DNA from 3 places in the Exiguobacterium sp. s78 genome. Region 3 is predicted to be linked to each of the others. Evidence: riboswitches for the same ligand, from Rfam matches in the RefSeq annotation. Region 3 holds a riboswitch; each other region holds the start of a gene.

Region 1 (10,553 bases), on a different contig from region 3:
TTCCCCATTAGAGGACCCGGTCTATATTCGAATTGGCTTGTTTTCTGGTTATACATCGATACACCCGTCAAATCTGACGGAAGTAGGTCTGGCGTGAACTGAACACGTTTGAAGGTCAACCCGATCGATCGGCTGAACGCACGGACGAGCATCGTCTTCCCGACTCCCGGTACGTCTTCTAATAGGACGTGACCGCCCGCTAGTAGTGCTGCCAATGATTGTGTGATGACATCTTCCTTACCGATGATGACTTTCTCTACGTTGTCGATAATCGCTTGAATCTCCTTAGTGTATGTTCGCATTGTCAGGCCCCTTGCTCTCGTAGTAGTTGAATTTTCTGACTTTTTATATCATCTCATATTCCGCTACGCTTTTAAAGAAATACGAGCAGTTTCTAGCACATGAAAAAGGGGGAACGCCGTAGCGTTTCCCCCTTATTTGTTTCAGGAACGAACACATGCCGTGATCCGTTCTTGAACCGTGCAGTTGCACGTAAAACACGAATACATCCGTGTCAATGGACAACGTTCGTCAAGTCCGGTGATCCTCTTCTTTCAGAAGCGACATGCGATTGTTCCCTCTACATTGGTAATCATTCATGTGCATCACCATCCTTTCATATATTGAATATTACCGAATATGTTATAAACGAAACGTCGAATTTTAATTATTTTTTCGATACCGCGCATAGGTCGTCGCGAGTGCGACCGCAAGGACCAGCCCTTTGATGATATTCAACGAATAGTATGGAACAGACAGCATGACGAGACCATTTTCAAGAATCCCGACGAGACAAGCCCCAACGAGTGTGCCAAGCGCATTCGGCTTCCCTTGTCCTGCGAACGACGAGCCGATGAATGCGGCTGCGACCGCTGGCATCAGATAACCGGAACCGGCATTGATTTGTGACGATCCGACTTGTGACGCAAGCAAAATCCCACCGACCGCCGCAAGTAACCCAGCAATCAGATACGCGAGTGCCCGGTAGCGGTTGACACGAATTCCTGTCAGTCGTGCGGCTTCCGGATTCCCGCCGATGATATAGAGAAAACGACCGTGTCGCGTATGGCTTAAGAAGACGTGTGTCACAGCGACGACGACGAGCATGATGACGATGATCCAAGGTGCCTGGCTGATTTTCGCGAATGCCTCCGGAATCGTGCCGACTGTTGGTGTACCGTCCAAGCGCGGCATTCCGGCACTGATTGAACCACCACCGGTATACGTCATCGCGACACCTTCGACGATGAACATCGTCGCAAGCGTCGCAAACAAATCCGGAATCTTAAACCAGACGATGAGTAAGATGTTCACCAGAGCAACGCTAAGAGATAAGAGAAGTGCTAAACCAATCGAGACACCGAGCGGTAGACTGTACCAGACGAAGAACGAGACGACGAAAGAACTCGCAAGCGTCGCGGTTGACCCGACCGATAAATCAAATCCATTGACCGTCAAAGAAACGGTCAAGCCGATCGCGATAATCGTCACGATGGAGATACTTCGTAAAATATTAATCAAATTCGTCCCTTGTAGGAATGTTGGAGCCGTCGTCGCAAAAAACAGGACGAGGGCAAGGATCGCGAGGACGATCCCCCAGTCGTTCAAGAATCCGAGGACAGGACGTAAACCCTTCCCTCGGTTCGTTTGTTTTGATACTACCTCATTCATCGTTGCCCTCCTCCTGTCGCATACCACAACAAGGTTTCTTCTGATGTGTCCGCCGTCTTCGTTTCATGGACGATCCGTCCATCGAACATGACGTAGATTCGGTCCGTGACGGTCAAAAGTTCATCCCATTCACTCGTCGCGTAAAGGATCCCTTTTTGTTGTTGCGCGAGTCCGTCAATCAGACGATAGATATCTTGTTTGGCTCCGACGTCGACACCTTTTGTCGGTTCGTCCAAGACAAGTACAGAAACATCGGTCAGTAACCATTTTCCGATGGCGACTTTTTGTTGATTCCCACCGGATAGTTGACCTACTTCCTGTTTCACGTCTGCCACTTTAATGCCCAGCTCCTTGACCCATTGCGATGCCTGATTTGCTTCTTTGCGACGATCCATCAGCCCCCAGCGGTTGACGAAATCATGAGCTGCCGCTGCTGTTAGATTTTCTGCGACAGAATCGGCAACGAGGATCCCTTCTTTTCGTCGTTCTTCTGGAACGAGACCGATCCCCGCTTGAATCGCAGCTTGTGGATTGCGAAGGCGATGGGCTTTTCCACCTATCCGAACCTCCCCTTCCTGAAACGGACGATCACCGAACAATGCTTTGCATAATTCCGTTTTACCGGCACCGACAAGACCCGCGATACCAACGACTTCACCTGCTTGAACCGTCAAGGAGATATCGTGGACGTCCGCATTCGTAGCACTCTCGACCGTCAATACGTTCGTTGCATTTACCCGTGACGTTTTCGCAACAGACGTAAGCTGACGCCCGAGCATTTGCTCAACGACAGCTTCCTTCGTGATGTCTGCCAAAAGATGTCGCGAGATGAGTTGACCGTCGCGCATGACCGAGATGGAGTCGCAAATCTCATATAGTTCCTGTAAACGATGCGAGATGAAGATGATCCCAAGCCCTCGTTCGGCTAAACGACGCACGACTGAAAAGAGATGGCTTGTTTCCGCCTGACTGAGAGGTGCCGTTGGTTCATCTAAAATCAAAAAACGGCGTTCTTGGACGAGGGCGCGAGCAATCAGTACGAGTTGCTTTTCAGCAAGCCGCAACTCCTCGACACGTGTCTTGACGGAAATATCCGCCTGTAATGTCGCTAACGCTTCCTTGGCACGCTGTATGTAACGGCGTTGGGATACGAAGCCAGTCATCGTTCCGTCCGTCAACAGATCGAGACAGATATTCTCAGCGACCGTCAAATACGGGACAAGCGCCACATCGACCTCTTGTTGGACGAGGTCGATTCCAATCTGTTTCGCATCACGTGGTGACGTGATGGACAACTCCTTCCCGTCGAGACGGATCGTTCCTTCGTCCGCCGTTTCCGCTCCGGATAAGACTTTCATCAACGTCGACTTACCGGCACCATTCGCACCGACAAGCGCGTGGATTTCACCGGACTTCACTTCAAACGAGACTTGTTTTAAGGCTTGCACTCCTGGAAACGCCAGTGAAATCCCAGTCATCTTCAAGTGATGATCGGTAGACGTCATTGTTTTTTATGGACGTCACGCAACCGGTCCATCCACGGTTCATTGAATTTGTCCGATGTACTCCATCCTTTGATGATCGTATCGAGATTGTACATCGTCGTATCCTGCTTCAACGCCTTCTGCTCCACGAGTTTCGCGTCGAGATCAAAGCTATCCGGTGTCTTCTCGCCAGCGATTTTCTTAGCCAGTAATCGCATGTCCGTTTGTCCAATCAAGAATGGATCCACCGCACTCGTCGAGACCCAGTTACTGCCTTTTTCACGCATCAGGTTGATATCCTGATTCGAGACATCGATCGAGATTAGCGGGATTTCTTGACGTTTATTATCCTTGAGCGATTTGTAAGCCCCTTTTGCGACTTCGTCCCACGCTCCCCAAACCGCATCAATGCTTCCTTTCGGATATTTCGCGAGAATCGCATTCATCTTCGTTGCGATATCCCCTTGGATATCTTGGAAATTTGTCGGTCCAACTGTCTCAAGCGTTTTGATCTTACCGTCTGCTTCGTACGTCTTATAGATTTCCTGACGACGATCGAGCGGGGCAAAACCTGGTCCGAACCAAAGTTTGATGACACGGACTGGCTTTTTGTCCGTCACCTTCGTCACTTCATCAAGCGATAGCTTCGCGAGTTGATGATCGTTTTGGAACGTTTCCGTCACACCTTTTAACGCCGTTCCTTTTTTCTTCGTGACCGTATCGAACGTCACGACCTTCAGCCCTTTGTCGACCGCTGGTTTAATCATGTCATAGGCGTAGTCTTCCTTACCATGCGAGATGATGAGCCCATCATAATCTTGCTGAATCGCTTGCGCGACAAGCTCCTTGAACTTGACGTCGTTACCTTCCGAAATGAACGTGCTGACTTTAAAGCCAAGCGCTTCGCCTTCACTTCGTGCGCCATCAAGGAATTGTTTCGTATGGTCGTCCGATGCTAGGTTGCGGATGACGGCGATCTTGACGTCCGATTGAACCCCTTTTGGTACATCCTTGACGACCTTCGTCGTCGTGGCTTCTCCATTCGCACAAGCCGCTAGTAACAGTGCCGGTGCTAGGACGGCGTAAGCTAGTTTTTTCATGACATATCTCCTTATCCGAGGGGTTGGAGCCCTGTTAATTGTTCAATCGTTTCTTCATTCGGTTGCGTGATGACACCAAGTTCGGTGATGATGCCCGTGATCAATGTGTGTGGTGTGACATCAAACACCGGGTTGAAGACAGCGACGCCTTCCGGTGCTGTCGCGACACCTTGGACAGTCGTCACTTCTTGCGGATCACGTTCTTCGATTTCGATCGCGTCTCCGGAAACGAGCGAGAAGTCGAACGTCGAGAGCGGTGCTGCGACGTAAAACGGAATACCAAAAGCTTGCGCGAGCAATGCCAATTGGAACGTCCCGATTTTATTTGCCGTATCTCCGTTTCGTGTAATGCGGTCGGCACCGACGATGATCGCATCGATCTGTTTTTCTTTCAGCGTATGGGCGACCATGTTGTCCGTAATTAACGTGACATCAATGCCGGCACGTTGCAGCTCCCATGTCGTCAATCGTGCTCCCTGCAGTAACGGTCGCGTCTCACTCGCAAAAACGGATAATTCGATGCCGCGTTCTTTTGCGATGTAGAACGGCGCAAGTGCCGTTCCATAAGCAGCGGTCGCAATCGATCCAGCATTACAAATCGTTAGGATCCGGTCGCCTGACTGGAACAATTCCAGTGCATGAATCCCGATTTGACGTGACGTCTGCGCATCCTGGTCGTATAAGGCGACCGTCCGTTTTTCCAACCGTTCGCGAATCTCTTCTACCGACGTCCCGTCTTGAATGATTGGATTCAACTGATTGAGTACATTTCGCAAATTGACGGCCGTCGGTCGTGTCGCGAGTAACGTCGCCGATGTCTCAAGCAAGGCTTGCTTGTAGACCGGTAGCGCCGCTTCAAACCGGTATGCTTCTTGAACGAGCACGAATCCACCGAATAAACTGATCGCAGGCGCGCCCCGGACACGTAGTTGTTTAATCGCCTCAACCGCTTGCGCGAGATCAGCAATGACTTCATAGTGCTCTTCTTGCGGTAGACGTGTCTGATCGAGAATCGTCAAGACACGGTCTTCGTAACGAATACTTTGGACGAATGTAGTCATCGGCTGAGTTCCTCCGTTACGTCAAAGTTTCGTAAATCATCGAATGTCCGGCATTCTGTACGGCGTTTGATTAACGCCGCTCCTAGACGAAGAGCGTGACGTTTCCGCTCTAAGCGTTCCGTCGTTGAATCGATTGATTCTAAATCAGCGACCGGTGCAAGACCAATCGTCCGCCGAATCAATTCGCAACCGGCAAAGCCAAGGGCATCCTGCAAGATCGTGCTCAGTACATCATCGACGAGTCCTGATGCCTGGAACGGTTCGACGGCTTCCCGTTCCCATAATGCACGGAACGTTGAAGCGAACGTCAGCCAGAACGTGTCGATGTCGCGAATCCGGGCATCACGAAGTGCTGAATAATCGGGGTATGCTGCAAAGAATAAGTGGGCGATGAACTGTCCGACATCGAATCCGAATGGACCATAAAAGGCGAATTCAGGGTCGATGACCTTCGTTTCCGTCGCCGAGGCGAAGATGCTTCCTGTATGTAGATCGCCGTGTAACAAGGCGTCCCCTTTTGTGATGAAGAGCGCTTCGAGTTTTGCGACTTCGCGTTTTAACTCATCGTCTGCCCATAGATGTGCCACCTCTTCTTCCAGTCCGGATTCAATCTCGTTCGTCTCCGCGTCATGGAACGGATCCGTGAAGATTAACTTTTCCGTGATGTCGCACAAGTCTGGATTGTAGTACGTTCGGGCGACACGTTTCTTTTCAACCGGACCAAGCGCAAAGTCCGATGTATGGAATAACGTCCGAGCGAGATAAGAACCGATATGTTCCGCAAGCAACGGATACTGTTCACCTGCGAGTAAACCGCTTCGAACGATCGTCAGATGTGAAAGATCTTCCATGACCGTATACGCCTCTTCATGACTAGCATGAAAAACACGTGGCACGAACGGTACGGCATGCCGTGCGAATTCACGGAGTGCGGATTGCTCGATCCACGCTCGTTCGAGCGATAACGGCCAGCTCTCCCCGACGACCTTCGCATATGGTAATGCTTGTTTTAAAATCAAGCGATGTTCGCCTTCTCGAATCCGAAAGACGAGGTTGAGGTTCCCGTCGCCAATCTCTTCTGCTTCGACGGCTCCATCGCCGATCAGTCCTAATGTCCGAACACGATCAATCGCGTCCTGTTCTGTGAATGCTTTATATGTCATCTCAGTTTCCCCCTATGTGATACACGAAAAAGCGCCTCTTTTCGTCATCGAAAAGAGGCGCAGAAAAGTCACTGCGTCCTCTTATCTCTCAGACGAAACGTCTGTTGGATGTAGCACCGTGCCTAGTGGTCGGTTGCTGCGGCGTCATCGGGCCAATTCCCTCTGCCAACTCGCGATAAGAGTCGTATGTAGTTGTCGTGTGTGATATTGATTTGAATCTTACGCAATCGACTTCCTCGCTGTCAAATCGAAATCAAGCAGAAACGGACATCATTTTTAAGTCATCTATAGAAAGAGTATTTTCAAAAAAATAAATTTTCTAAAAATAGTTTGACAAGTGGCGATTCTCATGTAAAAATTGCAATTAGATTTCACAATTTCATCCAATTCTTATCAAGAGCAGACGGAGGGACAAGCCCTACGATGTCGCAGCAACCGACCTTTTGGCACGGTGCTAATTCTTGCAGCTACTAAGCTGACAGATAAGAGTCCACGTTCGAATCATTCATGGTCTCTTGTCGCTGACGAGAGACCATTTTTTTGTTGAAGGAGGAAAGACATGGCTTATATCACTGCTACTTATCAATTGACTGCCCGTGATCGACTCGAGCAACGCGCTGAACAACTCGCGCTTGGTCTGACAGTCGGTTCTTGGACGGAACTGAATCATCTCGAACAACAACAACTCGCCTCGTTCAAAGGGGAAGTCGTACATACCGAAGAGCGCGATGGCAAAGGATATATCACGATTCGTTATCCAGAACATAACGTGTCGCGCGACTTTTCTGCGATTCTGACGACCGTCTTCGGGAAACTCTCACTCGACGGTGAAATCAAACTAACAGAATTGCTATTACCCGATACATTTACGTCGGACTTTCCAGGTGCGAAATTCGGGATCGAAGGGGTCCGCTCCTTGATTGGTGTCGAAGATCGCCCATTATTAATGAGCATCTTCAAAGGAGTCATCGGACGGGATTTATCGTTCCTTCGTGATCAACTCGAAGGACAACTCGCTGGTGGGATTGACCTCGTCAAAGACGATGAGATCCTATACGACAATCCGTTGACACCGACGATTGACCGGGCACGAATCGGACGTGAGGTCATCGATGCTCACTTCCACCGGACCGGTAAACGTGCGTTATATGCGATCACACTCAGCGGTCCCGTCTTTACGCTCAAGGATCAAGCCAAGCGATTGATTGATGCTGGAGCGACCGCATTCTTGCTGAATACCTTCACATACGGACTCGACGTCTTACGCGAACTGGCGAGTGATCCGGAAATCAACGTTCCGATCTTCAATCATCCAGCATATAGCGGTGCGTTGATCGCTAGCCCGAATCACGGAGTCGCAGCTCCTGTCTTACTCGGCACATTACCGCGTGCTGCTGGAGCAGACTTGACGCTATTCCCGTCTCCTTACGGCAATGTCGCTTTGCCAAAGGATGTCGCCCGTGGCATCGCGGTCGAAGCGACCCGTCTCGGTCAGACGAAATCGATCTTCCCGGTTCCTTCAGCCGGTATTCATCCTGGACTCGTCGCTCAACTCGTACGGGACTTCGGTATCGATTCCGTCATCAACGCCGGCGGCGGCGTACATGGTCATCCGCAAGGTGCTGCGGCTGGTGTCATTGCTTTCCGCCAGGCGCTCGATGCGGCACTCGCAAATGAATCCCTATCGGCGGCAGCATCGCGTCATGAAGAATTACGGATCGCCCTTGACGCTTGGGGGATCAAGTCATGACCGTACGGATTCTTTGTGACTTCGACGGTACGGTGACGACGCAAGATAACATCATCGCACTCATGCAGGCATTTGCGCCAGCTAGTGACTTCGAACCGTTGAAACGCGGCGTACTCGACCGGACGCTATCGATTCAGAGTGGTGTCGGGCAAATGTTCGCACTTCTGCCGTCTGACGGAAAAACAGCCTATCTTGACTTTTTGTTGGAGCGTGCAGTCATTCGCGACGGATTTTCGGAGTTACTTCAGTACAGTCGTCGTCAAGGAATCGATTTTTCGATCGTCAGCGGTGGAATGGACTTTTTCGTCGAACCGATCTTAGCGCCATTCCTTGAACAAGAACAGATTTACTGTAACGTCGCCGATTTCAGTGGTCCATTCGTCCATATCGATTGGCCAAACGCCTGCGATGCCCATTGCACGAACGGGTGCGGCTGTTGTAAAACGTCCGTTGCCCGGGCATTGCGCAAAGACAATGACGTCATCATCGTCATTGGTGACTCGGTGACGGACTTCGAACTCGCGAAACAAGCGGATCGTGTCTATGCCCGTGATTATCTGATCACGTTGTGTGAAGAGAACGATATCGCCTATACACCGTTTGAGACGTTCCACGACATCGTTCATGATTTAACACGAGCGGAGGTGACAACATGACATTCATGCGACGGTATGAAGAGCTACGCGCCATCAAACAAGAGCTTGCGGCGCGCGATTGGTTCCCTGGTACGAGTGGCAATCTCGCCATTCGGACGTCCGGTGTCCCGGTTGAATTCCTTGTGACGGCAAGCGGAAAAGATAAACGGCAGACGACTCCTGACGACTTCGTTCATGTCGATGCGACCGGTCAATTGATTGGTGAGCAATCCGGGCGTCCTTCCGCTGAGACATTGCTCCATGTCGAAGTGTTCAATCGAACGGACGCCGGTTGTTCTCTGCATGTCCATACGATTGCGAACAATGTGATTTCGGAACTCTATGGCGATCAAGGCAGCATCACCTTTTCCGGTCAAGAAATCATCAAGGCACTCGGACACTGGGAAGAGGATGCGACGGTCACGGTACCGATCATTCCGAATCATGCGGACATTCCGACGCTTGCCGCTGCTTTTGCACCGCATGTCACAGCGGACAGTGGTGCCGTCCTGATCCGCAATCACGGGATCACGGTCTGGGCACCGACCGCCTTTGAAGCAAAGAAACACCTCGAAGCCTTCGAGTTTTTATTCAATTACACGTTGACGTTGCAATCATGCCGTCAATCCATTCATTAAAAGGAGGAATCATCTCATGGCAACAGTCTTATTCCAAGAAACAAACACACGGTATACGGATCAAACGGAAGTCGCTGACTTCCTTGCGTCACGCGGCGTTCTTTACGAACAGTGGGACGTTTCGAAACTTCCAGCGCCTCTCGTTGAGAACTTCACACTGACGGATGCAGACAAACAAACGATTCTCGATACGTTCGCTCCCGAAATCAAAGACGTATCAGAACGTCGTGGGTATCAGACAGCTGATATCATCTCACTTTCGGATACGACACCGAACCTTGATGAGTTGCTCGTCAACTTCCAGAAAGAACATCATCACACGGATGATGAAGTTCGTTTCATCGTCAGCGGTCATGGCGTCTTCGCGATCAAAGACGAAGAAGTCGGCTACTATAACATCGAACTCAATCCTGGTGATTTAATCTCCGTTCCTGTTAACACACGCCACTACTTTACGCTTCAAGACGATCGTAAAGTCGTCGCTGTTCGGATCTTCGTCACGACAGACGGCTGGGTTCCGATTTACGAGAATGAGACGTCAACGGTCTCTTAAGATCGATAAAAGCGCTGTTTTCCTTCATATGAAGGGAATCAGCGCTTTTCTTATCGCACAAACATATCACTACATTGATACGTAACCGATATAATGAAGGAAAAGCGATGAGGAAGTGAGCGTCATGCATATTCGTCCCGTAATGGAACACGACTTACCAGCGATTCTCGCCATCTATAACGAAGGTATCGAAGATCGGATCGCAACGCTTGAGACCGACCAAAAGGACTTATCCTTCATGACCCAGTGGTATGCGGAACGCACCGATCGATATGCTGGATATGTCGCTGAAGATGACACAGGTGTCCTCGGCTTCATTTCCCTCGATCCGTATAATCCGCGTCCTGTCTACGCATCCGTCGGTGAGATTTCGGTTTATATCACTCGGACACATCGTGGACAAGGGATTGGCACACGTTTGCTCGAAACGATTGAACAACATGCCCGTGATCATCAGATGCATAAACTCATTCTCTTCACCTTCCCGTTCAATAAAAT
Region 2 (10,553 bases), 390 kb from region 3:
TGAGTTATACAATTTTAGCCTAGCATATCTTTTTCAAGAAAACAAAGCGCAAATGCTTCTGTCTTGTCTCTTTTTTGATTTCGCTCCAGTTCTGTCACCCATCACCAATTCGTGATCAACCGCATCTCAAAAACGACCGGAGCACTTGATAGCAGTGCATCCAGTCGTCGTTTTCCGCTTATAAATATCCGTTCTTCCGATCGTGGAATTCTTGAGCGATCGCCCCGCGCGTCCGTTCATCAGCGAGGACGCGAAGCGCTGTCCGAGCGAGGATTTTCGCCCCCGTGATCAATGCTTCATCTCCAGCTTCTGAACGAGCCGCTTCTTTGAATGCTTCCGTATGCGCGACGAGATCGTCCGGACCAATCTTGATATACGGATGGATCGTCGGAATGACTTGACTGATGTTACCGGCATCCGTCGAACCAAGACCCGGTCGTTCATCTAAGTAGACCTTTTCACCAAGCGCCTCTGCTTCTTCTTGGAACAGACGGTCGAACGTCCGGTTGAAGACGAGGTTATCGACTTCATTTTGGAAGGCGATGACATCGAGCGTCGCCCCAGTCGCGAGTGCCGCGCCTTGGGCGACGGCTTTGACTTTTTCCGTGACGGCATTTAATCGTTCCCGTGTCGTTGCCCGGATGAAGAAACGTGCTTTTGCGTATTCCGGGATGATGTTCGGCGCATCGCCTCCATGCGTGATGATCCCGTGGATCCGGACATCGTCTGGTAACTGCTGACGTAACGCATTGATTCCATTGAAGAGTTGAATGACAGCGTCGAGGGCGTTGATGCCTTCTTCCGGTGACGCCGCTGCGTGTGCCGGACGACCCGTAAAGGCAAAGTCGAGCGGATCGACCGCAAGGGAAGAACCCGTGATCCGTGTTTGACCCGACGGATGGACCATCAAGGCTGCATCGATCCCTTCCAGCAACTGATGTTTGACGAAACTGCCTTTCGCACTACCGTTCGGTCCACCTTCCTCGGCCGGCGTTCCAAGCACGACGACACTCCCGCCGACTTCATCGAGTACTTTACTGAGCGCGATCGCCGCTGCGACGCTCGTCGTGCCGATGATATTATGACCGCACGCGTGACCAATACCCGGCAACGCATCGTATTCAGCAAGAAAGGCAATCGTTGCGCCTGGTCGGTCGCTCGATTTCTTCGCGAAGAACGCGGTATCGTGCCCCGCGACGCCGAGTTCTACTGTAAAACCTTCCGCTGTTAGACGCTCCGCATGGAGCCGCGAAGCAAAGAATTCCTCGTTCCCGATTTCCGGCGTTGCATGAATCCGATGACTTGTCTCAAGATACGATTCCCGTTTTTGTTCGATGTCCTGTTCAATCGTCTCTACCCATGTCGTGCGTACTGGTGTCGTCATACTATCCACTCTCCTTTTGAAATTATTCGCCGATATCGCTCAGTGGAACGAACGTCGGGATCGTACTGCCTTTATATTCTTTTTTGATGAAGGCCGCGACATCTTTTTGTTGATACAGCGATGCGATTTTTTTCAGTTCTTTTTTGTTCTTGTCTTCCGTCCGTGTCGCGATGATGTTGATGTATGGTTGTGCTGTCTCGTTCTCATGGACGATCGAGTCCTTGATCGGGTTGAAGCCAGCGTCAACGGCAATGCCATTGTTGATGATTGATGCCGCGACGTCCGGTAAGACGCGTGGCGTTTGCCCGGCGATGATCGGAACGATTTTCAGCTTTTTCGGATTCTCGACGATCTTATCGACCGAACCGTTGCCATCGAAGTCGTCCGGTAGCTTGATCAGACCTGCTTCTTGCAGTAACAAGAGGGCACGTCCCATGTTCGTCGCTTCGTTTGGAACAGCGATTTTTCCGCCATTTGGAATGTCTTTGACGTCCTTGTATTTATCCGAGTAGATCCCCATCGGTGCGATGACAGTCGTCGCAATCGGCGATAGCTTCAAGTTATGTTCTTTCTTGAAAGCGTTGAAGTAGGAAATCGTCTGGAAAGCATTGGCGTCGATCTCACCCTCAGCCAGTGCCATGTTCGGCTGGACATAATCGGAGAACTTGACGAGCTCGATTTTGATGCCTTCCTTCTCTGCTTTTTTCGCGACATAATCCCAAACTTGTGTGTCTGAACCGCTGACACCGAGCTTGATCGTCTTTTCGTCTTCTCCTGATGCTGCGCACCCGGCAAATAAAATCGTCGTGAGTGTTGCTCCAATTGCTACTGCTTTTTTCATGGCTGAATCGCTCCCTTGATTAATGTCTTCTAATTTTTCGTGCGACGATGTTGCCTGTCGTCTGTAAGCCTTGGACTAAGATGACGAGAATCCCGACCGTGATGATCATGACTTTCGTGTCGAATCGTTGATAACCATAGGTGATCGCTAAGTCACCGAGACCACCGCCTCCAATCGCACCTGCCATCGCTGACGCCCCGATCAAGCCGACCGTCGCGATCGTTAAGTTCAGGATGAGTGAACCGAGTGCTTCCGGTAGGAGGAAGCGGAAAATCGTTTGAAACGGTGTTGCGCCCATCGCTTCTGCTGCTTCAAGAACGCCTTTATCGACTTCGAGTAAAGAACTCTCGATCAGACGCGCCATGTACGGTGCAGCGTAAAAGACGAGCGGGACGATTGCGGCTTCGGTTCCGATCGACGTCTGGACGATCAACCGTGTCAACGGGATGATCGCGACGAGTAAGATGATGAACGGAATCGAGCGGAAAATATTGACGATACTGTTGAAGAACGTGAACAGCGGGACATTTTCAAGCAATGCGCCTTTTCGCGTGACTACAAGCAGGATCCCGAGTGGTAAACCGATCAATGTCGAGAATAAGAGCGAAACGGATACCATCGTCATCGTCTGTAAAAATGCTGTCCAGATATCACTGTAGTTAACTAGCATGGGCAAGTACCTCCTCGACCGTCACCTGTGCCTGATCGATGTAGTGTAACGCTCGTTTTACTTCAGCCGGCTCACCGATCAGTTCAACGAGCAGAGTGCCAAACGGTGTCTCCTGCAACTCCGTGATGCTACCGTGCAAGATGTTGACATCGACGTCAAAGCGTTTCGCGACTTGTGACAAGAGCGGCTGCCCGGTGTGATGTCCGAGGAAATGAATCTTATAGATCGGATTCGCATTCCGGGACTCGATCAACTGGCGAATCGATGCTGGAATCTCGTCGTGCATGACGGAGCGAACGAAGTTTTTCGCTGTCTCGGTCTTTGGATTCGAAAAGACGTCGAAGACCGTTCCTGACTCGATCAACTTTCCAGCTTCGATGACGGCGACCCGGTCACAAATTTCACGAATGACGCCCATCTCGTGGGTGATCAAGAGAATCGTGATCCCGTACTCCGCATTGATACGTTTTAATAACTGGAGAATATGATGGGTCGTTTGGGGATCGAGTGCTGACGTCGCTTCGTCACATAAGAGGACGGAAGGTTGCGTCGCGAGTGCCCGGGCGATACCAACGCGCTGTTTCTGCCCACCCGACAATTGATCCGGATAATGATCCGCCTTGTCAGCGAGATCGACGAATTCGAGTAACTCCGTCACCCGGCGGCGAATTTCGTCTTTCTTGACGCCTGCGAGAACGAGTGGTTTCGCGACATTCGTAAAGACCGTGTTCGCATTCAATAGATTGAAGTGCTGAAAAATCATCCCGATCCGTTGTTTTGCATGGCGCAATTTTTTTGGAGACAGTTGCGTTAAATCTTCTCCATCGACCGTCACCGTTCCTGACGTCGGTCGTTCTAATAGATTGACACAGCGGAGCAGTGAACTTTTTCCGGCACCGCTAAAGCCGATGACACCAAAGATTTCGCCTTTTTCGATCGTCAGGTCGACACCGTCGAGCGCTGCGATCGTCTGATCTTTCGTGACGTACGTTTTTTTGACTTGATGAAATGCGATCATTCCGTTTTCCCCCTTCATTCAACAAAAAAGGTCCCTTCTTGAGAAACAAGAAGAGACCTGGATCCGCACAGTGGCAGAATCCACTCCACTCATCTCTCAGACATCTGTCTGATGGAATTGGCACAGTGCTCATAATGAGTCTGTTGCCGAGGTTTCGTAGGGCCAGTCCCTCCACCTCTCTGGATAAGTATTGCGGTATGAAATTCGTATGTGTGTTGTTGCGTTGTTGCTTATGTCGTAAAACTAATTTTTACATTACGGGTCGAAACTTTAAAAGTCAACCAACTTTGCAAAAATAATCCATTTGTCGCATATCGATGGATGAACAAGTTATGAGTTAGCTTACTCAACGGATCATGATTCGTCAAGAAAGATTTGACAAGTCATTTTTGGTCGTGCTACCATCGTTTCAATGATTATTCCGACAATTCCAATATGATATTTATCAAGAGTGAACGAGAGACCTGGCTCTATGACTTCACGGCAACCTGCAATCTGTAAGGTGCTCCGACCAGCAAAGCGCGGCTTTGGATGATACGGTGAAAAACTCGTGGGCGTCCAAGCAGTGACGTCGACGAGTTTTTTTCATGAATGGAGGAAAAATAGTAATGATGAACTATCCTGTATTGACTGGTGCTGAAGCGTTTTATTTTCAAGGGGGATCGATCGGCATTCTAATCTGTCATGGTTTTAATGCCACTCCGCAAAGTGTCCGCGACGTCGGTGAAGCATTCGCTGCTGAAGGTTTTACCGTCTATGCCCCGCGCTTACGTGGACATGGAACGAACGTCCGCGAGTTTGAACAATCGACTGCTCGATGTTGGAAGCAAAGCCTGAAAGACGGCTATGAACGTTTACAAGAAACATGCGATCAAGTCTTCGTCATCGGTCAATCGATGGGTGCGACGCTTGCACTGTCACTCGCCGCTGACGGCATTCCGTTCGCCGGCATCATTACGATCAATGCCGCACTCTCCGTTCCATCCTATGAAGCACTTTCGTTCGAGGACGGTCCAGAGTATTTACCAGAAGGCGCACCGGACATCAAACGGTCTGCTTTCGAAATCATCTATGACCTCGTTCCAAGTCGTTGTGCGTTCGAACTCGTCCGTCTGATGGATGAGACGAAAGGACGCCTCGGATCGATCCTTCTGCCGACATTAATTCTCTACTCGGCGACCGATCACGTCGTTCCGCCGTCGAGCTCGGATTATCTGCATCAGCACATCGGAACGAATGATAAACGAAGCTACTGTTTACTGAACTCGTACCACGTCGCGACCCTCGATCATGATCAGGATTTGATCGTTCGTGAGACGATCCGTTTTATCGAACGCTCAAGCCGGTTCTCACAGGAAACGGGATAATAAAAAAACAGCTATTCACTTAGAAGCGAATAGCTGTTACATCAAAGGACGACCGCGACCGGTTCGTCTTTTTTAATTTTCTTGGTGCTGCACCGATTGGAGCGGCTTCGGTTTTCCAGGCACCTCATGGCAATGGCGGCACCGTGGCTCATACGATTCTGAAGCGCCGACTAGAATGATCGGATCATCGTAGTTCGCTGGTTTTCCATCAATCAACCGTTGTGTTCGGGAAGCCGGATCACCACATGAAAGACAGATGGCTTGCAGCTTCGTCACGAATTCTGCGCGCGCCAGTAATTCCGGCATCTTGCCGAATGGCTCTGCCCGGAAATCTTGATCAAGACCCGCACAAATGACACGTTTTCCGTCTTGTGCGAGTGCTTCGATGACTTGTACGATCTCATCATCAAAGAATTGAACTTCATCGATTCCAACGATTTGTGTTTCCTCCGCTACTGCTGCGTAGAGATCACGACTCGTCGCCATCGGAATCGCCACGACGGAGTTGCCGATATGAGAGACGACATGCTCTTCATGGTACCGGTCGTCGATTGCCGGCTTGAATACTTGAACGGGCAGTTTGCCGTACTGCGCCCGTCTGACACGACGAATCAACTCTTCCGATTTCCCGGAAAACATACTGCCACAAATTACTTCGATCCAGCCGTACTGATTTATTACATGCATCATCGTCCGACACCGTCCTCTAAAAATAGTCACTTTAACGAGTATAGCCCGAAACGGTATCGAGAAAAAGGGTTGACTTCCGGAAATCAAAATTCATTTTTTCTTTACCTAGAATTTTTGTCCTTTCATTCCAACCGTCCCCTATTTCCTGTACACTGAAGAAGAAGACTCTCACGAAAGAAGGTGTCCCCGATTCATCATCTCTTACATGACATCCTGCACCAATATGGTGCCCTTGGTCTCTCCGTCCTTCTCGCAGGTGGTATCGTGGGATTGCCGGTTCCTGATGAGACCCTGCTCGTCCTGTCCGGTTTTTGGATGCATCAAGGCAATCTACCACTCGTCGGTACGATTCTCGCCGCTTACGCCGGCAGTTGTATCGGGATGACGATCAGCTATTTACTCGGATTAAAACTCGGTATGCCACTATTACACCGCGTCGGACCGAAAATGCGTATCTCAGAAAAACATATTCTTTCCGCTGAAGCCGGATTTCGTCGTTACGGGAAATCGGTCTTGATCATCGGTTACTACATACCTGGTCTCCGCCAACTCTCCGCCTTTTTTGCAGGTGTCTCGAAAATGCCGTTTCGCGTGTTTGCGAGTTATGCGTATACAGGTGCGTTGATTTGGATCAGCGTGTTCTTAGGCGCCGGCTACTTCGTCGGTCGTCATCTCTCGTTCCACAAAGTCATGGACTATATCTTGGCACATCCGGAAGTCATGCCGTATTTAATCGGGATTGCCGGTGGAATCGCCTTCTCCTTCGTCTTGAAGACGTATCTCGCGTATCGTTCACAATTCAGTCTATACAAAAACAGCCTGCTTCCATAATGGAGGCAGGCTGTTTTTTTAAGAACCAACAAGTGATTACTTGCGGCCGTATTTTTTGTTGAAGCGATCGACACGACCATCTGCCGCATTGAACTTTTGACGACCTGTGTAGAATGGGTGCGAGTCTGAAGACACATCCACACGGATGAGTGGGTACTCGTTACCATCTTCCCAAGTGATCGTTTCGTTCGAAGAACGAGTAGAACCGCTTAAGAATTTGTACTCAGTCGTTGAATCCATAAATACTACTTTGTTGTAGTTAGGGTGAATTCCTTGTTTCATGGTTGATTTCTCTCCTTCCGCCCTGGTTCATTTGCTGAGCCAGAGTAAGTTACCTTCCTATACTAAACGATTTTTTTACGCGTCGCAATAGTTATTTTTCCGTCGTCGTTTCCTTCTTGACGGTACGCGGTTTAGCCGGTGCGCGTCGGACCGTCTTCTTCTTTTCTTTCTCGAGTTCAACGAAAAATTCTTCATTATTTTTCGTATCGCGAATCTTACGCAGGAACGTATCGACGAACTCGTTCGACTCATTCATCGTCCGGCGAATCGTCCAAAGCGCATCGAGTTGCTCTTTCGGAAGCAACAGTTCTTCCTTCCGTGTACCGGACTTCCGAATGTCGATCGCTGGGAAGATCCGACGCTCTGACAGCTTACGATCAAGATGCAACTCCATGTTGCCCGTCCCTTTGAATTCCTCATAGATGACGTCATCCATGCGCGATCCTGTCTCAACGAGAGCTGTCGCAAGAATCGTCAAACTACCACCGTGTTCGATGTTTCGCGCTGCCCCAAAGAATCGTTTTGGCTTATGGAACGCAGCCGGGTCGATCCCCCCTGAGAGCGTCCGACCGCTTTGCGGTACCGTTAAGTTATAGGCCCGTGTTAGACGTGTGATCGAATCCATCAAGATGACGACATCCTTCTTGTGTTCGACGAGTCGCATCGCCCGCTCGAGGACAAGCTCAGAAATCCGGACGTGGTTGTCTGGTGTTTCGTCAAACGTCGAGCTGACAACGTCTGCTCCCGGAACCGAGCGCTCAATATCTGTTACTTCCTCAGGTCGCTCATCAATCAAGAGAATGATCAGTTCGACATCCGGATGATTCTCCTGAATCGAATTTGCGATTTCTTTGAGGAGTGATGTCTTCCCTGCTTTTGGTGGTGCGACGATCAAACCACGTTGACCAAACCCAACCGGTGCGATCATATCCATGACACGAACGGATAGATGGCGTGGTTCTGTCTCAAGTCGCATTAGACGATCCGGATAGATCGGTGTCAGTGCCGGGAAGAATAGACGGTTACGGGCTGTATCCGGTGCTTCACCGTTGACGGCTTCCACGCTAAGTAATCCTTGGAACCGTTCGTTTTCCTTCGGCGGACGGACTTTACCTGTGACGACATCACCATTACGTAGATTAAAGCGTCGGATTTGAGATGCTGCGATATAAATATCTTCAGAGGATTGGGAATAATTGATAGGACGAAGGAAGCCAAAGCCACCATCGTTTTGCATTTGTGGATTGCCAGGGATGACTTCGAGTACCCCTTCGAGGAAATAAAGACCAGTCGATTCAGCCTGTGCTTTTAAAATCTTGAACATCAACTCGCGTTTACGGGCTTCCCGGTATTGTGGGACATTCTTCGTCTTTGCGATTTCATAGAGTTCTTTTAATGTCAGTTGGCTCAATTGAGCCAGTGTATAGGAGCGTTCTGGTTTATCTTTTTTATCAGTTGTTGGCATGTTCTTCACCTATTCTTTATAAATTCAACTGCATTCAGCATACTTCCATACATACATCAGGAGGTATGTAATTTTATTCGTGAACTAAAGGTATCATATTTTTTTTAATTCGTCGTCAACAATCCTCTGCGTTTCTTACTTTGTAATATTCAAGGATATTATTTCAGTTATGTTACAAAAGCATCTGTTTTGTCTTCTAACTGAAAAAACGTTTTCAAGTGTGCTCGTGCTAAGATATTCCTGCAGACAAAATTCTTACACAGTTGTAAGGTAGACTGCTTAATCACACACTTAATGATTTCATCATATAACTTACGGACGCAACACACTACATTTAAACGGAGGAATTCTTAACATGAAACGTTTTCTAGCATCGATCGCGACGGCAGCCTTAGTGGTTTCAGGTTTTACATCAGTGGGTACAGGTAAAGTTGAAGCAGCGACAGTCACGAAAGTCAAGATCACGGACAACGGTCTTCGTGTTCGGACAGCACCTTCTACGAAAGCAAGCATCGTCGGGAAAGTCAACGCTGGTCAAGTCTTTACATACAAAGGCAAATCAGGCAGCTGGACAAAAATCTCATACGGCGGTAAAACACGCTATGTCTACTCACAGTACACAAAGACATACAAATCATCTTCTAGCGCTAAAAAATCAACGAGCTCTTCTTCTAAACGGACGAAAATCCTGAGCGAAGCAGCAAAACATAAAGGTACACCTTATGTATGGGGCGGAACGACGACTCGTGGATTCGACTGCTCTGGTTTCACAAGCTACGTGTACAAGAAAGCGGCTGGTAAAACATTGCCACGTACGTCTTCTTCACAATATTCTTCTTCTAAGAAAGTCAGTGTTTCAAAAGTACAACCAGGAGATCTTGTCTTCTTCTCACACGGTAGCGGCATTCAGCACGTTGGGATCGCAACAAGCAAGTCAAGCATGGTCAACTCAGAAACAGGTGGCGTTAAATACTCAAGCTTCAAATCAGGGTACTGGGGTTCACGCCTTGTCGGCGCAGGATCTTACCTATAATTCATCATCTCAAAGCGGTTGAGCATTGGCTCGATCGCTTTTTTTCATCTCATTCATAAGGAGGAAATAGGATGCATGTCTTAATCACAGGTGCTTCAAGAGGTCTTGGTCGTGAATTCGCTTATCTGCATGCACGACAAGGGGATCACGTCCTGCTCGTCGGACGCGATGCGACAGCACTCTTCGAAACGAAGTTCCATGTCGAGCGACTCGGGGGAACGGCAACCGTCTTTCCGTATGACTTAACGAAGCGGACGCATCGTCTGGCACTGTTTCGGGCAACGGAACACATTCCGGTCGACTGCGTCATCAACAATGCTGGAATCGGCGTTTTCGGTTCCTTCCTTGAGACCTCGTTTGAAGACGAGTCTCGAATGATTGCTTTAAACATCGAGGCATTGACGCATGTGACGAAGGTCTATGCCTCACGTATGAAGGCACGCGGAATCAAAGGACGTATCGTCCATCTCGCGTCAACGGCTGCATTTGAAGGCGGACCATGGCTGAGTGTCTATTACGCGACGAAAGCCTATGTCCTTCATTTCTCGGAAGGCTTGACAGAAGAGCTCGCAGAAGACGGGATTCAAGTCAGCGTTGTCTGCCCAGGTGCGACACATACCGGTTTCGAATCGGCAGCAAATCTTGAACAGTCACGCTTGTTCTTGCGACCTGGTGTCATGGATGCTCCGACGGTTGCGCGCATCGCCTACCGCGGCTATATGAAGGGGAAAACGTTCATCGTTCCTGGCTTCGGGAATGCCTGGTATATCTTTTCGACGCGTTTTCTACCGCGTCGGTACGTCACCCGACAAGCAGGAGAAGTCCAGCGTCCGCGGTAATCGTCAAATAACGATTCATTTATCACTCAACGTTCATATCCTCACTTTCCTCAGGCGGGAGGTAAGCCGCGACATCTCGCAGCTTATGCGAAATGCCGGGTCTTCCCTTACCCTGACGGAAACGTTAGCACGT
Region 3 (10,553 bases):
TCTTCGAGGTCTTCTTTCATGTTGTGGTAGACAACCTCTGACTCGTACTGAGCCGAGACACCTGCCAAGTATTTTTGCTCTGCTTCAGGGATACCGAGCTTATCAAACGTACGTTTGATTTCTTCTGGTACTTCATCCCACGATTTCTCTGCACGTTCAGACGGCTTAACGTAGTACGTGATGTCGTCGAAGTTCAATTCTGAGAGATCGCCACCCCACGCTGGCATTGCTTGTTCGTTGAAGATCTTGAGTGATTTCAAACGGAAATCAAGCATCCATTGTGGTTCTTCCTTCATTTTCGAGATCGTTTCGACGACTTCAGTCGTCAAGCCGCGTCCAGAACGGAAGATCGAGATATCGCGATCGTGGAAACCATATTTATAATCGCCAATTTCCGGCATGTTCTTTGCCATGTTCATTTCCTCCTCTTACTTGCTTGTGACCGAAGTTTACTTCCCTTCTTCTACGCCGCGTTCGAGCGCCTTCCAGGCAAGTGTCGCACATTTAATCCGTGCCGGGAATTTCGTGACACCCGAGAGTGCCTCGACGTCCCCGAGGTCGAACGATTCGTCGTCATAGTCTTTTCCTTGGACCATGTCCGAAAAGATATCCGCGAGTCGTAAGGCTTCTTCGATAGTCTTACCTTTGACGAGTTGCGTCATCATTGAAGCAGACGCCATGCTGATCGAGCAGCCCTCCCCGTCAAATTTCGCATCACGGACGACATCGTCTTCAATCGCGAGCTGGAGACGAATCGTATCGCCGCACGTCGGATTGTTCATGTCGATCGTAACGCCCCCCTCGATCGCACCGCGATTTCGGGGAGTTTTATAGTGATCCATGATCACTTGACGATACAAGTGATCGAGATTGTTAAAATCCATGACTGAAATACTCCTTCGTTTGGCGAAGTCCTGTCACGAGTGCGTCAACCTCTTCTTTCGTGTTGTAGAGATAGAAGCTAGCGCGAGCCGTCGAGCTCGCTCCGAGCCAACGCATCAGGGGCTGTGCACAGTGGTGACCGGCGCGAACCGCGATTCCCTGCATATCAAGGACGGTTGCGACGTCATGTGCATGGACATCACCGAGATTGAACGTGACGAGTCCAACGCGTTCTTCCGGACCGTAAATCGTGAGTCCGTCGATGTCACGCATTTGTGCCATCGCGTACTGCGCGAGTTCACGTTCGTGTGCTTCGACGTTCTCTAAACCAATCTCTTCTAAGAAATCAATCGCTGCCGATAAACCAACAGCTCCTGCGATGATCGGTGTCCCCGCTTCGAAACGATATGGAGACGGTTTGAACGTCGACTCTTCAAGACCAACGTAATCAATCATCTCACCACCGAATTCGACCGGTTCCATCGCATTGAGTAATGCCTTTTTCCCGTAAAGAACACCAACGCCTGTCGGACCACACATCTTGTGTGCGGAGAAAGCGAGGAAGTCACAGTCGAGATCCGTGACATTAATCCGTTGGTGTGGTGCACTTTGCGCAGCATCGACGACCATGACGGCACCACGAGCGTGCGCAAGACGAGCGACTTCTTTGATCGGATTGATTGTACCGAGAACGTTCGAGACATGTGCCATCGCGACGATCTTCGTCCGGTCAGACAGTTGTGCTTCGACCGCTTCGACCGTCACGCGACCATCCGCTGTCAAATCAACGTATTTCAACTTCGCTTTTTTGCGTTTAGCGACTTGTTGCCACGGAATGAGATTCGCATGGTGTTCGAGGTACGTGACGACGATTTCGTCGCCTTCTTCGACATGCTCCATACCGTAGCTTGACGCGACGATGTTGATCGCCGTCGTCGTGCCGCGGGTAAAGATAATTTCTTCATGGTGTTGCGCCTGGATGAAACGACGAACGTTCTCACGCGCACCTTCGTACGCATCCGTCGCTCGTGTTCCGAGCGTATGGACGCCACGGTGCACATTCGAATGAATCGTCTTATAGTAGTCGTCAATCGCATTGATGACGACGAGCGGCTTCTGCGAAGAGGCCGCACTATCGAGATAGACGAGTTTCCGGTCGTTGACCTGTTGGTCGAGGATCGGAAACTGATTGCGGATGGATGCATCGATTCCCATATTAGTTTACTTTCCCTTCGATGACTTGAACGAGACGTTCTTTCACCGAGTCAATCGCAAGTTCCGAGACGACTGGCTGGAGGAATCCGTGAACGACGAGGCGTTCTGCTTCCTTCCGTGAAAGGCCACGGCTCATCAAGTAGTAGAGTTGTAGTTCATCGACACGACCGACAGATGCCGCGTGTCCTGCCATGACGTCATCCTCATCGATCAAGAGGATCGGGTTCGCATCACCACGTGCCTTTTCAGACAACATGAGGACACGTTCCGTTTGAACGCCGTTTGATTTCGAAGCGCCGTGATGGATCATCGACGTTCCGTTGAAGATCGATGTTGCTGAATCTTTCTGGACACCGTGGATCAAGATGAAACCTTCTGATCCTTTACCGAAGTGGTCCGTCCGGACGTTGAAGTTTTGTTTTTGCTCTCCACGACCGACCGTAACGGCTTTCGTATCTGAGAACGAATCGTTTCCAACGAGGTGTGTTTTTGTTTCTGTGACCGTGTGACCGTCATTCATGTGACCGAGTGCCCATTCAAGCTTCGCGCCTTGTTTGACGACACCACGACGGTTCATATACGTGATGGCACCTTTCGATAGCGTATCGACACCACCGAAGAGAACTTTTGCGTTGTCTTCAACGAAGACTTCTGTGACGACGTTAACGTTATGCGCTTCGTCACCGTAAGAGACGAAGTTTTCGATATACGTCAATTCGCTGTCCGCATCTGCGACGATGATTGCGTGATGGTAAAGCGCTGCGCCTGATTGCTCAAGCGTGTAGATCGCTTGCATTGGTACAGAAAGCTTGACGCCTTTTGGTACATAAAGGAATGTACCACCGTTGCGAAGTGCTGCGTTTAATGCCGCAAGACGATCTTCGTTGACTTGAACGCCTTCCGTCATGAAGTACTTCTCGACGAGTTCCGGGTGTTGTTTTAATGCGTCTTCGAGCGTCGTGAAGATGACGCCGTTCGCCGCTTCACTGTTTTGCGCGTGAACGAGTTGTCCGTTGCGCGTAACGAGCATGTGATCACGGTTTTCGCCGATCAATGCTTCGATATCTGAAGAAAGACCAGTGACGGTTTCAAGTTCCGTCGTACCTTCTGTAAAGTTCCAGCCTTCGATCTTGATTTTTTCTACTTTTGGCAATGCGAGCGTTGGGGCAAGATCAAGCGCGTCTTGACGCTTTGCGACCATCCAAGATGGTTCCCCTAAGCGAGTCGCACGTTCTGCCACTGCCTCGCGATTTACTGCAAGATTCAGTTCTACAGTCATCATGCTTCCTCCCTCGTCTTACGCTTTTGTTTCGATTTCGACGTCTTCGATGCCGAGTTCTTTTTTAACCCAGTCATAACCTTCTGCTTCGAGACGGTGTGCGAGTTCTTTACCACCAGACATGACGATTTTTCCGCCCATCATGATGTGGATGAAGTCTGGCTCGATATAGTTCAAGAGACGTTGGTAGTGCGTGATGATCAAGCAGCCAAATTCAGGTGAACGCATTTCGTTGACACCTTTTGCGACGACTTTCAGTGCATCGATATCAAGACCTGAATCGATTTCATCAAGAATCGCGATCGCTGGTTTAAGCATCATCATCTGAAGAATTTCGTTACGTTTCTTTTCTCCACCTGAGAAACCTTCGTTGAGGTAGCGGTGTGCCATTTCTGAAGGCATCTCGAGAAGACCCATTTGTGAATCAAGCTCACGGATGAACTTCATGAGTGAGATTTCATCGCCTTCTTCACGACGCGAGTTGATCGCTGAACGAAGGAAGTCTGAGTTCGTGACACCACTGATTTCGCTTGGGTACTGCATTGCGAGGAACATACCCGCTTGTGCGCGCTCATCGACTTCCATGTCGAGGACGTCTTCGCCGTCGAGTGTGACTGAACCAGATGTCACTTCGTACGATGGGTGACCCATCAATGCTGATGCGAGTGTTGATTTACCTGTCCCGTTTGGTCCCATGACCGCGTGGATTTCCCCGCCTTTGATTTCCAAGTTGACGCCTTTCAAGATTTCCTTGCCGTCGATCGCGACGTGTAGATCTTCAATCTTCAAGTGTGAAGCCTTCATGTTAGAATCCCTCCATCTATTCATTTCGTGACTGACGATTCAGAACACGAGCGTTACTAATTTAGTATCATTCTAATCTTAAAGAAACATCGCGTATTATTCAAGCGTCATCGCTCGCTGATTTTTCTCAAAATCATGCGTTTTGTTGAGAATCATTCGAAAGTTTCACTGGTTCCTCCAGTTCCTCGATCGTCGAAGTCCGATGAATCCGTTGTGACAGTAGGAGCAGTGGTATTCCGAATAATGTCAAGCCCGCTAAAATCCCGAAAATCGGTAACGGACGGTCCGCTCCATATAAACTTAACAAATGTCCTCCGGCGATCGGACCGATTGATTGTCCGATCGACGTCAAGCCCATCGCCCCGAAATAACTGCCCCGTAATTCTGGTTTTGCGAAGCGATCGGTCAAGATGTCAGTCATCGTGAACATCATGACTTCCCCGCACGTGAAGATGATCATCGCGACGACCATCAACCAAATCGAACTTACGTTTCCGATGATGAACAAACCAACAGCGACGGTCGCAATCCCGGTCGTGATCGAGACGAGCGGCGACGTCTTGACGCCGAACTTCATGATCGGATACTGCACGATCAAGACGGTGATCGCATTGATCGTGATCAAGATCGCATAGAGTGTCTTCCCGCCCTCAAGGAGTGACGTCTCCGTCAAAAACTGAGGCAAGGTCGAATTGAACTGGCTGTAGCCGAAGACCCCGAAGATGATGCCGGCGAGTGCCAGCGTAAAGGCGATATCCGTCCGCAACAGACGAACCGTCGCTCCGAACGAGACCTTTTTGCCACCATGCGTCTCGGTGATCGGATGGCGTTTGAATAAGATACCAATCATCACCCCGTACACGATATAGACGAACGCGGTGATGTAAAACGTCGCGGACGTGTTCCCCGCACTCAGCAGCAAGGCGATTCCCGGCCCGATCGCTGCTGCGATGTTGATCATCGCGTAACGGATATTGAAGACGAACAATCGGTTCGCTTCGTCCGTCGTATCACTGATCAAGGCACGGGCGGATGGTTCAAAAATCGAACGACAGACCCCGTTCAAGGCACTGAGCGTAAAGAATGCCCAGAATGTCTCGACTTGTGCCAGCGCAATGAAGACGATCGCGAATCCGATCGTTCCGGCAAGCATCATCGCCCGGCGACCATACCGGTCCGACAAGGTGCCGCCGATGAAACTCATGACGAGACTGGCGATCGCCGAGATACTGAGTACCCAGCCAACATCGACCGGATCAAATTTCAGGACGGTCGTCATGTAGATGGCGAAGAACGGCATCGTGATGAATGTTCCGAGACGTGAGAAAAACGTCCCGAACAAGACCCCCAGTGTCAACGGATGCAGTTGACGTATGCGTTGCATATGATTCCCCCTAACCCCTGTTTCAGACAAATGAAAAGCATCCTTCCATTATATAGGAAGGATGCCGGCTTCGGTGAACTTATTTGCTGACTGGAACGACAGCACCTTTGTACTTGTCGAGGATCCAATCTTGGTTTTTCTTTTCGTGCAGAACGTCAAGAAGTGCTGTGACACGCTTGTCTTTTTCATCGCCATCACGTGTAACGATGATGTTGACGTATGGTGAAGACTCATCTTCTGATGCAATTGCGTCTTTCAATGGGTTCAGACCGTTATCGATCGCATAGTTCGTGTTGATGAGGACGGCGTCGCCTTCATTGTTTTTGTAAGCTTGCGGAAGAAGTGATGCTTCGATGTTCGTTTTGAACTTGAGTTTCTTCGGGTTCTCCGCGATATCACCGAGTTGTGCATCTGTCGTTTTACCGTCTTTGAGTTTGATCAACCCTTCATTTTGAAGGAACGTCAAGACACGACCGCGTTCCGCGACGTTTGAGCTCGTCAGGATCGTTGCACCGTTTGGCAACTTATCGAGTGACTTGTATTTCTTCGAGTAGATACCGAGTGGTTCAACGTGGACGCCACCTGCGTTCGCGAACTTATACGATTTGTTTTCTTTCTCTTGTTGCTCGAGATACGGTACGTGCTGGAAGTAGTTCGCATCGATTTCTTTTGAAGCGAGCGCTTTATTCGGAAGTACGTAATCTTGGAACTTCTGGATTTCAAGTTTGTAACCTTTTGCTTCGTATTCTTTTTTAACGTGCTCAAGAATCTCAGCGTGCGGTACGTTCGAAGCACCAACGACAAGTGTCTTGTCGTCGTTGCTATCTGATCCTGATGATTTTTCGCCACATGCAGCAAGACTAATAGCTAAGACGGATACAGCAGCAGTACCTACGAATTTTTTCCAAGTTTTCATGAATGATTCCTCCAATATGATTAAGTTTCGAATTAACGTTTATCGATCGCGCGGATCAGCAAGTCACCAATGATTTGGATGACGAAGACGATCGCTAAGATTAAGAGTGTCGCAATGACGATGACATCGTTTTGAGAACGCTGGAATCCTTCGATGAAGGCCATGTCCCCAAGTCCACCTCCGCCGACTACTCCGGCCATTGCCGTATAACCGACAAGTGAAACGAGCGTAACCGTGATTCCCGAAACGATGGCAGGCAATGCTTCCGGGATTAAGACTTTATAGATGATCTGGAACTTCGTCGCGCCCATCGATTCGGCTGCCTCGATGACACCTTTATCGACTTCGCGTAACGCGAGTTCAACCATCCGACCGTAAAATGGTGCAGCACCGAAAATCAGTGCCGGTAATGCTGCCGTTGGTCCGAGGAACGAACCGACGATTGCTGTCGTAAATGGAATCAATAAGATCAGTAAGATGATGAACGGAATCGAACGGAAGACGTTGACGACCAAACTCAACACTGAATAGAACGCCCGATTCTTGAACAATAACTCTTCGTTTGTCGCATACAATAGTAAACCAATGATCAAACCGAGGACGAATGTCGAAACACCAGCGATTGCCGTCATATAGACGGTACTGCCTGTCGCTTCCCACACCATGTCCCAATCTAGATTGTCAAAGAATGAAATCATCGGTGATCCACCTCCACTTCAACATCACTGGCTTGAAGCTTCGTGATGACCGCTTGTGTTGCTTCTGTTTCCCCGATCAACTGAATGAACAGTGTACCGAGTGCCCCTTCCTGCGATTGACCGACGTTTCCGCCGATGATATTGAACAGGACCGGTGAATCCTTCATGACTTCCGCGAGGATCGGGCTTTCCGCTGTCGATCCGACGAACGTCAACTGAACGATTTTTCCGGTTGGGTACCGTTCGCGTAGTTTCGCGAACGTTAACTCGTTCTCCGACGGCGACGTCAATTGTTTGACGAATTCCTTCGTCATCGCTTGCTTCGGATGACGGAAGACTTCTGCGACCGGTCCTTGCTCGACGATTTTACCGGCTTCCATGACGGCGACCCGGTGACAGATTTTTTGAATGACGTGCATCTCGTGTGTGATCAAGACGATCGTCAGTTTCAGTTTTTCATTGATGTCGACGAGTAACTCAAGGATTGAGTCCGTCGTCTTCGGATCGAGTGCACTTGTTGCCTCGTCACATAAGAGAACGTCCGGGTTCGATGCCAGTGCCCGAGCGATACCGACACGTTGTTTTTGACCACCGGATAATTGTGACGGATAGGCTTTTTCGCGTCCGTCCAAACCAACGAGTTGGATCAGTTCCGCTACCCGTTCCTTGCGGTGTGCTTTCGGGAAGCCACCGAGCTCGAGTGGGAACATGATGTTCTCTTCAACCGTCCGTGACCATAGTAAGTTGAAGTGTTGGAAGACCATCGAGACATTCTTGCGGACGCCTCGTAATTCCTTAGGTTTTAGTGATGTCATTTCAACACCATCGATTTGGATCGAACCACTCGTTGGTGCTTCGAGCATATTCAGTAATCGGATCAGGGTGGATTTCCCTGCTCCGGAATAACCGATTATTCCAAAAATTTCACCGCGCTCGATTGTCAGATCGACATTCGCGACGGCTTCGACCGCTCCGCGCTTTGAGCGATAAATCTTTCCTACGTCTTGTAAACGAATCACAACTGTCCCTCCTAAAATAAAAAAAGTGCGCGCGTTTTAGAGCAAACGCGCGCACTTTTCAGTACACAAAACCATTTGCTCTCATCTCCCAGACTTTTGTCTGCTGGAATTAGCACCACTTCGGATTAGATCCGCGGTTGCCGGGTTTCATCGGGCCAGTCCCTCCACCACTCTCGATAAGAGTTTCGGTATTAAGTTTGTAGAATATATTCTGAATATTAGCAGGGGTTATTTTTGTTGTCAAACAGTTTTTTCAGAAACTTTTTCGAGGAACGTGAAAGCACGTGTTAAGTCTTCTTTCAAATCTTCCGCATCCTCAAGTCCAACTGAAATCCGAACGAGACCGTCCGTGATACCGAGTTCTGCCCGACGTTCTGCTGGGATCGACGCGTGCGTCATCCGTGCCGGAACGGAAATCAGACTCTCGACGGCACCAAGACTTTCAGCAAGTGTGAAGAAGTGTGTCGCCTCGACGAGTTTTTCTGCGTTCGCTGCTGAACCAACATCAAAGCTGATCATCCCACCAAATCCAGTCGCTTGTTTCGCTTGGATGTCGTGACCAGGATGCGATGCAAGTCCTGGATAGAAGATGTTTGAGACAATATCTTGCGCTTGTAGGAACGCAACGAGATCATGTGCTGTCTCTTCGATCGCATCCATTCGGATACCGAGTGTACGAAGACCACGGACGAGCAAGAAGCTGTCTTGCGGTCCAAGCACGCCGCCTGTCGAGTTTTGGATGAAGTGCAGCTCTTCGCCGAGCGCATCATCTTTGACGACGACAAGTCCAGCGACGACGTCCGAATGTCCGCCGATGTATTTCGTCGCACTGTGCAAGACGATGTCTGCACCAAGTGCGAGTGGTTGTTGATGATAAGGCGTCGCGAACGTGTTGTCGACGACAAGTTTAAGATCGTGACGTTTGGCGATCGTTGCGATTGCTTCAATGTCCGTTACTTTCAACAACGGGTTCGTCGGTGTTTCGACGTAAACGATCTTAGTGTTGTCTTGGATCGCTGCTTCCGTTGCCGCAAGGTCCGTCGTATCGACGAATGTCACTTGGATATTGAACTTCGGTAAGACGCGTTGCATCAAGCGGAACGTACCACCGTAGACGTCATCCGTCATGACGATGTGGTCGCCAGACTCAAGCAAGTGGAAGACGGCATGGATCGCTGCCATCCCAGAACCGAACGCAAAACCACGTGCGCCGCCTTCAAGATCCGCAATCAATCGTTCGATGCTCGTCCGTGTCGGGTTCGCTGTCCGTGAGTATTCGTATCCGTCCTTAAGTTGACCGATTTTATCCTGCTTGTATGTGCTTGTTTGATAGATCGGAGGTGTGACGGCTCCTGTTGCCCGGTCGACACCTGTTCCTCCATGAATCAATGCTGTCTTCTTACGCATGAGTTTCGTCCACCTTTTCAAAGATTTGTTGGCTTAAATAGCGTTCGGCACTGTCAGCGAAGACGGTGACGATCGTACTGCCGGGGTGACGCTTCGCGATATCAAGCGCAGCAACGAGCGCTGCACCTGCTGAACTACCAACGAGTAATCCTTCGCGAGCAGCGAGTGTATGAACCGCGTCAAATGCATCGCGGTCAGAAATCGTATGAATCTCATCAACGAGTTCACGCGGAACGAGACTTGGCCATTTCGCTGTACCGATACCTTCTGTCTTATGCGGACCGGCTGGACCACCGTTTAAGACGGAGCCTTCCGGTTCAACGATTGCTGCTTTTGTACCGAGACGTTGTTTTAAGAAGTCCGCTGTTCCGGCGAACGTACCACCTGAACCACAACCGGCAACGAACCAGTCGATATGCGGTAAGTCCGCAATCAGCTCAGGACCGAGTGTCCGCTGATACGTGACTGGGTTCTCTTCGTTTTCGAATTGTAACGGAACGTAACTGTTCGGAATTTCCTGACCGAGTTCTTTAGCCCGGTCGATAGCCCCTTGCATATCGAGTTCAGTCGGCGTGTTGACGACGGTTGCGCCGAGTGCCCGCATCAACGTCTGCTTTTCCTGACTGAATTTTTCCGGAACGACACAGATGACTTTGAGATCGTATTTCTTAGCGGCGAGCGCCAAGCCGATGCCGGTATTCCCAGCTGTCGGCTCGATGATCGTACCGCCTGGTGTCACATGTCCGTTTTCGATTGCTGCATCAACGAGTTGAATGCCAAGGCGGTCTTTGACGCTGCCCCCAGGGTTCATCCATTCGAGCTTCGCCAAAATGCGCGTACCAGCAGGCAAATCGAATGAAGTGATCTCGTAGAGTGGTGTGTTTCCGACGAGGTCGCGGACGTTGTTCGCGATCATCCGAAGACGATGTCCCATTCATCACGACCGGCA

The links. A riboswitch is a leader RNA that binds a small molecule or an ion and turns the genes downstream of it on or off. The one in region 3 is predicted to bind S-adenosylmethionine.
Positions count from the first base shown of each region.
Region 1: linked by a shared signal. The riboswitch ahead of mtnK (S-methyl-5-thioribose kinase) and the one ahead of KNQ18_RS02270 (methionine ABC transporter ATP-binding protein) in region 3 are both predicted to bind S-adenosylmethionine.
Region 2: linked by a shared signal. The riboswitch ahead of KNQ18_RS00410 (methionine ABC transporter ATP-binding protein) and the one ahead of KNQ18_RS02270 (methionine ABC transporter ATP-binding protein) in region 3 are both predicted to bind S-adenosylmethionine.

Region 1 is NZ_JACSNB010000002.1:313,901-324,453, reverse strand. It holds gene KNQ18_RS13065 (AAA family ATPase) at 1-302, opposite strand, end outside; gene KNQ18_RS13060 (ABC transporter permease) at 664-1,671, opposite strand; gene KNQ18_RS13055 (sugar ABC transporter ATP-binding protein) at 1,668-3,176, opposite strand; gene KNQ18_RS13050 (sugar ABC transporter substrate-binding protein) at 3,173-4,255, opposite strand; gene mtnA (S-methyl-5-thioribose-1-phosphate isomerase) at 4,267-5,316, opposite strand; gene mtnK (S-methyl-5-thioribose kinase) at 5,313-6,479, opposite strand; SAM riboswitch class I at 6,558-6,661, opposite strand; SAM riboswitch class I at 6,867-6,968, shown strand; gene KNQ18_RS13035 (2,3-diketo-5-methylthiopentyl-1-phosphate enolase) at 7,039-8,229, shown strand; gene KNQ18_RS13030 (2-hydroxy-3-keto-5-methylthiopentenyl-1-phosphate phosphatase) at 8,226-8,885, shown strand; gene KNQ18_RS13025 (methylthioribulose 1-phosphate dehydratase) at 8,882-9,502, shown strand; gene KNQ18_RS13020 (1,2-dihydroxy-3-keto-5-methylthiopentene dioxygenase) at 9,519-10,055, shown strand; gene KNQ18_RS13015 (arsinothricin resistance N-acetyltransferase ArsN1 family A) at 10,180-10,553, shown strand, end outside.
Region 2 is NZ_JACSNB010000001.1:64,594-75,146, reverse strand. It holds gene KNQ18_RS00425 (M20 family metallopeptidase) at 179-1,384, opposite strand; gene KNQ18_RS00420 (MetQ/NlpA family ABC transporter substrate-binding protein) at 1,407-2,225, opposite strand; gene KNQ18_RS00415 (methionine ABC transporter permease) at 2,245-2,895, opposite strand; gene KNQ18_RS00410 (methionine ABC transporter ATP-binding protein) at 2,885-3,913, opposite strand; SAM riboswitch class I at 4,000-4,103, opposite strand; SAM riboswitch class I at 4,353-4,454, shown strand; gene KNQ18_RS00405 (alpha/beta hydrolase) at 4,522-5,280, shown strand; gene KNQ18_RS00400 (thymidine kinase) at 5,353-5,967, opposite strand; gene KNQ18_RS00395 (DedA family protein) at 6,151-6,801, shown strand; gene KNQ18_RS00390 (type B 50S ribosomal protein L31) at 6,838-7,083, opposite strand; gene rho (transcription termination factor Rho) at 7,175-8,548, opposite strand; gene KNQ18_RS00380 (C40 family peptidase) at 8,904-9,581, shown strand; gene KNQ18_RS00375 (SDR family NAD(P)-dependent oxidoreductase) at 9,653-10,420, shown strand.
Region 3 is NZ_JACSNB010000001.1:456,476-467,028, reverse strand. It holds gene sufB (Fe-S cluster assembly protein SufB) at 1-413, opposite strand, end outside; gene sufU (Fe-S cluster assembly sulfur transfer protein SufU) at 450-884, opposite strand; gene KNQ18_RS02300 (cysteine desulfurase) at 874-2,097, opposite strand; gene sufD (Fe-S cluster assembly protein SufD) at 2,099-3,376, opposite strand; gene sufC (Fe-S cluster assembly ATPase SufC) at 3,395-4,180, opposite strand; gene KNQ18_RS02285 (MDR family MFS transporter) at 4,314-5,564, opposite strand; gene KNQ18_RS02280 (MetQ/NlpA family ABC transporter substrate-binding protein) at 5,644-6,480, opposite strand; gene KNQ18_RS02275 (methionine ABC transporter permease) at 6,513-7,178, opposite strand; gene KNQ18_RS02270 (methionine ABC transporter ATP-binding protein) at 7,175-8,197, opposite strand; SAM riboswitch class I at 8,276-8,380, opposite strand; gene KNQ18_RS02265 (bifunctional cystathionine gamma-lyase/homocysteine desulfhydrase) at 8,438-9,604, opposite strand; gene KNQ18_RS02260 (PLP-dependent cysteine synthase family protein) at 9,597-10,520, opposite strand; gene KNQ18_RS02255 (S-ribosylhomocysteine lyase) at 10,517-10,553, opposite strand, start outside.